2 regions of the Streptomyces sp. NPDC049597 genome follow, and region 2 is predicted to be linked to the other one. Evidence: riboswitches for the same ligand, from Rfam matches in the RefSeq annotation. Region 2 holds a riboswitch; the other holds the start of a gene.
The links. A riboswitch is a leader RNA that binds a small molecule or an ion and turns the genes downstream of it on or off. The one in region 2 is predicted to bind cyclic di-AMP.
Positions count from the first base shown of each region.

Region 1: linked by a shared signal. The riboswitch ahead of AB0K02_RS29970 (M23 family metallopeptidase) and the one ahead of AB0K02_RS05195 (transglycosylase family protein) in region 2 are both predicted to bind cyclic di-AMP.

Region 1 covers NZ_JBFAOY010000039.1:31,206-36,215, reverse strand. The annotation lists gene trmB (tRNA (guanosine(46)-N7)-methyltransferase TrmB) at 42-833, shown strand; gene AB0K02_RS29975 (PrsW family intramembrane metalloprotease) at 946-2,298, shown strand; gene AB0K02_RS29970 (M23 family metallopeptidase) at 2,467-3,507, opposite strand; cyclic di-AMP (ydaO/yuaA leader) riboswitch at 3,519-3,675, opposite strand; gene AB0K02_RS29965 (PP2C family protein-serine/threonine phosphatase) at 3,944-5,010, opposite strand, start outside.
Region 2 covers NZ_JBFAOY010000002.1:300,050-305,059, reverse strand. The annotation lists gene eno (phosphopyruvate hydratase) at 1-1,107, opposite strand, end outside; gene AB0K02_RS05195 (transglycosylase family protein) at 1,383-2,060, opposite strand; cyclic di-AMP (ydaO/yuaA leader) riboswitch at 2,064-2,237, opposite strand; gene AB0K02_RS05190 (transglycosylase family protein) at 2,508-3,470, opposite strand; gene AB0K02_RS05185 (cytochrome P450) at 3,612-4,856, opposite strand; gene AB0K02_RS05180 (nucleoside triphosphate pyrophosphohydrolase) at 4,853-5,010, opposite strand, start outside.

The sequences.
Region 1 (5,010 bases), on a different contig from region 2:
CCGGCAGGGCCCCGCGGCCGGCCTCGTAGAATCGAGGCATTGTGTCTGAGTCTCGAAACACCACCCCCGACACCCCGCGCCCAATAATCCGCGCCAAGGGCGAGCCGCGTTTCCCCGGCGGGCCCGCCGCCGATCCGGCCGGGTCGCATCATGAGCGGCGCATCCGCAGCTTCCAGCCGCGCCGCAGCCGGGTGACCGCCGGGCAGGGCGACGCGCTGCAACGGCTGTGGCCGGTGTGGGGACTCGACATCGACGGGCACCGGGTGCTCGACCTCGACGAGATGTTCGGCGGGCTGCCCGTCGTCCTGGAGATCGGGTTCGGGATGGGCGAGGCCACCGCGCAGATGGCCACCGACGATCCGGACACCGGCATCCTCGCCGTCGACGTGCACACACCGGGCCAGGGCAACCTGCTCGGCCTCGCCGAGCGGAACGGCCTGACCAACGTGCGGGTCGCCAACGGCGACGCCATCATCCTGCTGCGCGAGATGCTGCCGCCCCGTTCGCTCGACGGCATGCGCGTCTACTTCCCGGATCCCTGGCCCAAGAAGCGCCACCACAAGCGGCGGCTGATCCAGCCGGAGTTCCTGACGCTGGCCGCCCAGCGGCTTCGACCCGGGGCTGTCCTGCACTGCGCGACCGACTGGGAGCCGTACGCCGAGCAGATGCTCGACGTCCTCACCGCACACCCGGACTTCGAGAACACCGTCCCGGACGGCGGCTACGCCCCGCGTCCCGCATTCCGTCCGCTGACCCGCTTCGAGGGCCAGGGTCTGGACAAGGGCCACAAGGTCCACGACCTGTTGTTCCGCCGGGTGCTGCCGCAGGCGTGACCGCGCGGGCCCTCGCCGTCGGGCCCTGACCGATGCGGTGCGGACACGGTGACGTACCGCGCACCTCGCCGCACCCTCGCCGGTTGTCGGTGCCTCTCGTTAGGGTCGACAGGTGTCCCAGTCGTCCGCGCAGCACACGATGGCGAGCCGCCCGCCGCATCCGGCGGTGCCCCCGTGCCGGCAGGAGCAGGGCGGCGGGCCGGCCGGCGGCGTGCCGCAGACCGCCGCGCGGCGCCGCCGGATGCGTGCCGCCCGTCTGTGGCGCAGCCGTGCGGTCCGGGCGGGTGTGCTGATCACTCTGCTCGGGCTGTGCGGACTGGTGATCCTCGCGCTCGTACGGGAACAGACCGGCACCCAGGGCTTCCTGATCGGCCTCGGCCTCGCGACGCTGCCGGTGCCGCTGCTGGTGGCGGCGTTCCGCTGGCTGGACCGGGTGGAGCCCGGCCCCTGGCGGAATCTGCTGTTCGCCTTCGCCTGGGGCGCGTGCGCCGCCGCCCTGATCGCGATCCTCGCGAACACCTTCGCGACCCGCTGGATCGCCACCGCCACCGCCGATCCCGCTTCCGCCGACACCCTGGGCGCGACGGTCATAGCACCGGTCGTCGAGGAGAGCGCCAAGGCGGCGTCGGTCCTGCTCCTCTTCCTCTTCCGAAGACGGGACTTCACCGGCCTCGTGGACGGGGTGGTGGTCGCGGGCGTGACGGCGACCGGCTTCGCCTTCACCGAGAACATCCTGTACCTCGGCAACGCCTACGGCGAGGACCAGGCGTTCGGCACCTCGGGCCTGGCCTCGGTCACCGCGGCGACGTTCTTCGTGCGGATCGTGATGTCGCCGTTCGCGCACCCGTTGTTCACGGTGCTCACCGGCATCGGTTTCGGCCTTGCCGCACTCGCCGCGCCCCGTCGGCGCATACGGCGCATCGCGCTGCCCCTGCTCGGCCTCGTCCTCGCGATGGGCATGCACGCCCTGTGGAACGGCTCGGTTTCGCTGTTCGGCCCGTGGGGTTTCTACGGGGTGTACGCGGCGTTCATGGTGCCCGCCTTCGGGCTGCTGACCTGGCTGACCATATGGACCCGGCAGCGCGAGCTGCGCACGATATCGAGCGAGCTGCCGGCGTACGCGGCGGCGGGCTGGCTGGCGGACGCGGAGCCGCAGGCGCTGTCCTCGATGCGCGCCCGCACGATGGCGCGCGACTGGGCACGGCGGACGTACGGCCCTGCCGCGGGCCACGCGGTCTCCGAGTACGAGGCGTTCGCGACGTCGCTCGCCTCTCTGCGCCACCGGGCCCACCGCGGCGCCGCGGGACCGGACTTCGCGGAGCGCGAGCGGGAGCTGCTGCACCACCTGTGGCGGCGCAGGGACGTGGCCGCGCCCGCGCTCGTGTACGCGGCGCGGGCCACGGGCCGGGTCGCCGTACCGCCCCCGCACCGCGACTACTCCGGCTACAACCCGTACCGCCGCTGACCGCGCGGCCCTCGTCGCAGCTGCCGCGCCCCGCCCGCCTCGCACGAGGCGTCGTCGGCGTCGCGTCCGCGCCCTGCCGCCGCGCACAGGCGCCACCGGGGACGGCGCGGACACGGGGACGCGCGGCACCCGAACCCCGTACCGCGCGCCGTCGGCCGCTGCCCTCGATCAGATCGTGAGGCCCTTGTCCCGCAGCCAGGCCATCGGGTCGAGGCCGGAGCCGCCCGCGGTGTGCACCTCCATGTGCAGGTGCGGCCCGGTGACGTTGCCGGTCGCGCCGACGCGGCCGATGGTCTCGCCTGTGGCGACCGTCTGGCCCGCGCTCGCGGTCATCGACGACAGGTGGGCGTACCAGACCTCGGTGCCGTCCTCCAGCTCCAGCACGATGCGGTAGCCGTACGAACCGGACCAGCCGGCCGACTTGATCGTGCCGCCGTGGACCGCCTTGACCGGGGTGCCCGTGGGAGCGGCGAAGTCCAGACCGGTGTGCTGGCCGGAGGACCACATGGAGCCGGACTCGCCGTACGTGGAGGTGATCGTGTACGAGGAGGTGGGCAGGGCGTAGCTCGCGGCGAGCTTGGCGAGGCGCTCCGCCTCCTCCTTGGCCCGCGCGGCCTCCTCGGCCTTCCGCTTCTCCTCGGCCGCCTGGGCCTCGGCCTCGCTCTGCTGCTTCGCCGCCGCGGCGGCGGCCTGCTCGGCGGCCAGCTTCTCGGCGGCGGCCTTCGCCTCGGCGTCCGCCTCGGCGCGCTGCTGCTCGACCTGCTGGAGGATGCGGGCGCGCAGGGCCTCGCCGGCGCCGGCCGACTGCCCGTCGGCACCCGTCCCGCCATCGGCGACGGTCGTCATCGCGGTCAGGGGGGCCGCGTTCGCCTCGGAGCCGGAGTCGTCGGAGAGGAGGGAGCCCACGCCCGGAAGTGACGCGGCGTCGGGGAGCTTGTCCGCGATCGAGTCCGGAAGGGAGATGGAGACCGCCGGCTTGTCCTGGGCGGTCGCTATGCCACCGGCGCCGACCGCGGCGATGACACCGACGCCGAGGACGGTGGAGCTGCGGGCGAGCCCGCCGCGCTGCTTGACGACGCGGTGCCGGCCGCGCACCGGACGGATGGATTCCTCGGTGGGATTCCATTCCTCCCACGTCCGCTCCGCGGTGTCGCCGCCGAAGTGAGCGGGCACGAACGGGGCCTCGGGGGCAGGCATGTTGGACGCCACGAAGGCGTACTCCTTTCCTTCCTTCTCGCCTACCGGGTTAGCTGACGGGTTCGGAGCAGGAAGGTCTCCTACGGGCGTCCTCGGCCGCGGACTGAGCGGCAAACGATGCCCGATTCACCCCAATTGGTGGTTCCCCGGTTCCCTTGCGGGATTCGGCGCGTGCGCACGGTGCCGTCTCTTGCGACGGCTGGGACGACCGCGCTGCGTTATCGAACGTTAATAGAAGCCGGGGCCGGATTCCAAGCTGTTCCGGCTGATCATTAACGCCCGCGGCCAGGACTTACCAGGACAGAAGCAGGCGGAATCGGGCGACTTGATCACCCTTCAGGCCGGCGACATCACCTGACGTTGCGTCAAATGTTATGCAGAGTGACACCGTTTGGCTACACACCGTACTGATGTGCTGAGCGTTCGCCGTCCCCTCGGGCTGCGCCCCTCAGTCCGGCGTGCCGTGCCCGCTGCTCCGCCACCCGCCGTCGGTGTGCCGTACCCCCCGCGCCGGGCGGGCGCCGCCCGCGCCACGCACCGCGCGCCGCCCCTGCGTCCGGGACGCGCCGTCGGCGGACACGACCGGCACCGTCCGCCGCCGTTCCGGCTGCCCCACCCCGGGCCTGCCGACCGCCAGGAGCGCCATGTCGTCCGTGGACCTGCCGCCCGTGTACCGGCGCACGTCCTCGACCAGCGCGTCGAGCAGGCCCTCGGGGCCGGGGAAGACGCTTCCCCGGAGTCGTTCACCCGGGTCGTAGAAGACGCCTCGGGCGTCACGGGCCTCGGACAGGCCGTCCGTGTACAGCAGCAGCGTCGCGCCGGCGGGCAGCGGATACTCCTCCGCGCGGTCGGGCCACAGGCCCAAGTCGCCCATCCCCAGGGGCAGCGCGGCCTCGGACGGCTCCAGCACGTCCAGCTCGCCGTCGGCGTGCAGCACCAGCGGGTCGGGATGCCCGCGGTTCACCAGCCGTACGGTCCCGTCCCCCACACCGTCGCTGGGCGGGATCTCGCCGAGCACGGCGGTGGTGAACCCCTCGATGGCGTCAAGCCCCTCCCGCCGCATGTCCTCGCGCTTCAACGCCCGCTCCAGCCGCCGTGCCACGCCTTCGAGCGAGGTCTCCTGCTCGGCCGCCTCCCCAAAGGCCCCGATCAGCACGGCGACGGCCGCCACCGCCTCCATCCCCTTGCCGCGCACGTCCCCGACGATCAGCCGCACCCCGTGCGGGGTGTCCTGCACGGCGAAGAGGTCACCGCCGATGAACGCGTCCGCCTGCGCCGCCTCGTAGCGCGCCGCGATGTGCAGACCGGCGATCCGGTCCGCGGGCGTGGGCAGCACGGCGCGCTGCGCGGCCTCGGCGATCACCCGCGCCGAGGCGAGCCGCGCGCTGCTGCGCCTCACGACCCCGTTGATCAGCAGCGCGAGAGCCGCCACGGTGAGCACCGTGCTCGTCTCCGTGAAGGCGGTGATCTGGGCGATGGTGTTGTTGTAGGTGTGCAGGCCCGTCGTGGCCAGGA
Region 2 (5,010 bases):
CTCGCCGGAGCGGTGGGACATCATGCACTTGAAGCCGTTGCGCTGGGCGAGCTCGACGGCGTCCAGGGTCTCGGTCAGCGAACCGATCTGGTTGACCTTGACCAGCAGGGCGTTGGCGGCGCCCTCCTCGATGCCGCGGGCCAGGCGCTCCGGGTTGGTGACGAACAGGTCGTCGCCGACGAGCTGGACCTTGGAGCCGAGCTTGTCGGTGATGGTCTTCCAGCCGGCCCAGTCGTCCTCGAACAGGGGGTCCTCGATGGAGACCAGCGGGTACGCGTCGACGAGCTCCGCGTAGTACTCGGTCATCTCGGCGGCCGAGCGGGCCTTGCCCTCGAACTCGTACGCGCCGTCCTTGTAGAACTCGGACGCGGCGACGTCCAGCGCGAGCGCGATGTCCTTGCCCGGGGCGTAGCCGGCCTCCTTGATGGCCTCGAGGATGAGGTCGAGGGCGGCGCGGTTGGAGTCGAGGTTCGGCGCGAAGCCGCCCTCGTCGCCGAGACCGGTGGACAGGCCCTTGGTCTTCAGCACCTTCTTGAGGGTGTGGTAGACCTCGGTGCCCCAGCGCAGGGCCTCGGAGAAGGACTCCGCACCGATCGGCGCGATCATGAACTCCTGGATGTCCACGTTGGAGTCGGCGTGCGAGCCGCCGTTCAGGATGTTCATCATCGGAACGGGCAGCAGGTGCGCGTTCGGGCCGCCCAGGTAGCGGAAGAGCGGCAGGTCGGACGCCTCGGAGGCGGCGTGCGCGACGGCGAGGGAGACACCGAGGATGGCGTTGGCGCCGAGCGAGGCCTTGTTGTCGGTGGCGTCCAGGTCGAACATCGCCTGGTCGATCAGGCGCTGCTCGGTGGCGTCGTAGCCGACGAGCTCGGGGCCGATCTGCTCGATGACGGCGAGGACGGCCTTCTCGACACCCTTGCCCTGGTAGCGGTTCTGGTCACCGTCGCGGAGCTCAATGGCCTCGAACGCACCGGTGGAGGCGCCGGACGGAACAGCAGCACGACCCGTGCTGCCGTCGTCGAGGCCAACCTCGACCTCGACCGTGGGGTTGCCTCGGGAGTCCAGGATTTCCCGGGCTACGACGACGTCGATGGACGGCACGAGCATCTCCTTCTGGGATGTGACGCGAGAAATGTGCAGAGGTCTGCTTGGCCTTGCGGCAAGAGCCTAACCGTCTCCGGGGCAAAGGCCGGCCGATGCCCGCCCCGTGGGACGAAAAAGGGCATGAACGCTGTGCGTGCCGGACAAAACGCCCGCAAGCTACCCGTAAGTAAGGCTCTTCGGGGCCCTTCACGACCGAACCCCGGCCCGGCGCTTACGGGGGAAGCAGCGCCGGACCGGGGGGCTCGGAACCCGTCCGCGGGCACGCGGACGGCGGGGGGTCAGCTCAGGTGGAGCTGCTGGCCCGGGTAGATGACGTCGGCGTCCTCGATGACGTCCTTGTTGAGCTCGAAGAGCTTCTTCCAGCCGCCCTTGACCTTCTCGGCCTCCGCGATCGAGCCCAGGGTGTCCCCGGCCTTGACCTTGTACTCGCCGTCGCCCTTCTTGAACGTGGCGGCCGCGGCCTTCTTCGGCGCGGGGGCCTCGGCACGCTCGGAGCGGGTGGTCGGGGCCTCGGCACGCTTCTCGGCCGGCTCGGCGGCGGGCTGCGCCGGCTCGGCGGAGCCGCCGTTGTAGGGGGTGCTGGACAGGCCCACGCCGCAGCTCGGCCAGGCGCCCTTGCCCTGACCGGCGAGGACCTTCTCGGCTATCGCGATCTGCTGGGACTTGGAGGCCTGGTCGGCGGACGGGGCGTACGCGGTGCCGCCGTAGGCGGCCCAGGTGGAGGCGGAGAACTGCAGGCCACCGTAGTAGCCGTTGCCGGTGTTGATGGACCAGTTGCCACCGGACTCGCACTGGGCGACGGCGTCCCACTCGGCGGCGGTGGCGGCGGACGCCGAGGTGGCGCCGAGCATCGGGGCAGCGATGGCGGCACCGGCGACGCCGGCGAGCGTTGCGAGGCGAGCCGCCCGGTCGAGGACGGTGGAGCGGCGGTGCTTGGCATGGCCGGAACGCAGCATGGAGCTTCTCCTCACCGACGCCTGCGAGGTGAGCTGTCGGGTTCGGGCCGGAAGAGTTGCCCGGCCGCGCGTCGTTGCGCGCGGCTCCACCCCCAGCCGTTCACGGCCGTCGTCTGCGACGGCCGGGACCGGCACTTACCTTGGGTCCCCCGCTCCTGCCTTCGGCGCACTGAGCGACGACTGTTCCCCCCGACCGACGGCAGGATTCGGCGTGACGGTCGACGGTGCCCGCGATGGCGAGCGGTTCAGACCGTAAACACACCGCTCCCCGATGTTCAAAGTCGAACATCGGGGAGAAATCGCCCGAACCGCCCTCCACTTGGGAGGCGTTTGCGCAGGTCGCGCACGGCTTGGGTGAATTTGCTGGACAGTGTCGGCCAGTTGCAGCAAAGAGACGCTTGTCTCACTTGCACAGAACGGACATATGGCAGCGAATCGCCGCTCGAACTACTGGTCGCCCAGGCCGAGATCGAGGCTCTGACCGGGGAGGATGAGATCGGGGTCGGCACCCACGGTCTTCTCGTTCGCCTCGTAGAGCGCGCTCCAGCCTCCGGGCACCTCCCGCTCGTCGGCGATGGCCCACAGAGTGTCGCCCGGCTGGACGGTGTACGCGCCGTCGGCTGTCACTCCGTCACGTGCCGATGCGTCACCTCGCGAGGCATGACGACCGCTTTCGCGCCCCTCGTCCGTGATGCCCGTTTCGGTGTCGTCATGGGCGGGCTCGCCGCGGTGCCTGCCCGTGCCGGTCGCGGAGTCGGGCGCCCCGGCGTCCGTGCCGGCGGACGGGGACTCGGACACCGGCGCGTCGCCGTCCTCGGGCGTGGGCGCCGGGGAGGCGTCCTCCGCAGGGGCCTCCTGCGGACGGCCCGCCTCGCCCCCGGCCGGGTCGTCGGCGGCCGCGTCACCGGAACCGGCCGGCGCGTCCGCGCCGGCGCCCGCGTCGGCCGTCGTCTCGGGGCTCGCCTCGGCGCCGTCCTCCGGGCTCGCGTCCGGCAGGGGCAGCAGGTCCCCGGGGTCGACACCGGTCGAGACGTCGTCGTTGGTCAGCCCCGCGATCGGGGCGCATGCCTGCCAGGCGTCGGGCCCCCGGGCGTCCAGCACCTTCTCCGCGACCGCGATCTGCTGCGAACGGCTCGCCAGGTCGGCGCTCGGCGCGTACGCCGTGCCGCCGAACTCCTCCCACGTCTGCTGCGAGAGCTGCAGCCCGCCGTAGAAGCCGTTGCCGAGGTCGGCGCTCCACATGCCGCCGCTCTCGCATTCGGCGACGCGGTCCCATGTGGCCGCGTCGGCGGCGGAGGCGGAGCCGGCGCCGAGCAGCGGGAGCGCGATGGCGGATCCGGTCACCCCTGCCGCGACGACGATGGCCGGAGCCTGACGGGGGCGGCGGTGACGTCCGTTCCCGGAGCGCATGCGGTTGCCTTTCGCGTGACTACTGGGGACTGTGCGGCCTGCTGATGCCTGCCGAGTCGACGGTGAACGTAGCCGCATTCGAACGTGAGTCACAAGTCGATGCAGCGCAGATCACGTGAAAGTCACAGACTTGACGGTGCGTCAGCTCTCGAGGGGGGTGAACTCAACGGGCAGAGTGCGCAATCCACGCATGATCAGCCCCCCACGCCACCGCAAATCGGCCGGATCGCCCGCAAGTCGCAAGTCCGGCATCCTCCTGAGCAGGGTCGCGATCGCCGTCTGTCCTTCGAGCCGGGCGAGCGGGGCGCCGAGGCAGTAGTGGATGCCGTGCCCGTACCCCAGGTGCTGGTTGTCGCGCCGGGCGAGGTCGAGCGTGTCGGGCTCGGTGAACCGCTCCGGGTCGCGGTCGGCGGCCGCGAGCACGACGAGCACGGGGTCGCCTGCGGCGATCCGCTGTCCGCCGATCTCCAGCGCCTCGGTGGCGAACCGCCAGGTCGCGAGCTCGACAGGGCCGTCGTAGCGCAGGAGTTCCTCCACACCGGTCTCCAGCAGCGCGCTCTCGCCGGCGGCGAGCGAGCTCTGCAGCCGCTCGCGCTGCACGGGATTGCGCAGCAGGGCGTACACGCCGTTGCCGATGAGGTTGACCGTCGTCTCGAAGCCCGCGAAGAGAAGGATGAACGCCATCGCGGCGGCCTCGTTCTCCGTCAGGTGCTCGCCGTGGTCCGACGCCTTGATGAGCCCCGAGATGAGATCGTCTCCCGGCTGTTCACGCTTGCGGTGGATCAGCTCGGCGAGATAGCCGCGCATCTTCTTCACGGAGCGGGCCACTCCGCCACGCGGCCCGCCGCCGTGACGGATCATCATGCCCGCCCAGTCACGGAAGTCGTCCTGGTCCTCGCGGGGGACGCCGAGCATGTCGCAGATGGCGTAGATGGGGAGCGGGAAGGCGAACTCGTGGATGAGGTCCGCCTCGCCGTTCTCGGCGAAGGCGTCGATGAGCCGGTCGGTCAGCTCCTGCACCCGCGGGGCGAACTCGGCCACGCGGCGCGGTGTGAACGCCTTGGAGACCAGGCGGCGCAGCCGTGTGTGGTCCGGCGGGTCGATGTTGAGCAGATGCGTCATCAGCTCGGCCTTGCGCTCACCCGGGATACCCGTCTTGCCCTTGGCGTGCGCGGGCTCGTCGTGGTGCGCCGGGTTCTTGGACAGCCGCTGGTCCGCGAGCGCCTGCCTCGCGTCCGCGTACCGGGTCACCAGCCATGCCTCCACCCCGGAGGGCAGCGCGGTGCGGTGCACCGGCGCGTGCTCGCGCAGCCAGGCGTAGGCGGGGTACGGGTCGGTGGCGAACTCCCAGGTGAAGAGTTCGGGCGGGGTGTTCGGGTCGTTCACACCCCGACGGTATCCGGGCCGCCGTGCCCCTCCGCCGCGCGGATCGCGTCACGGTAGGCGCGGGCCGCCGCGCGCAGGGCCGCCTCCGGGTCGACGCCGTCCGCCTCGGCGCGCACCGCGAGGTGCAGCAGCTCGTACCCGATGCCCTCACCGG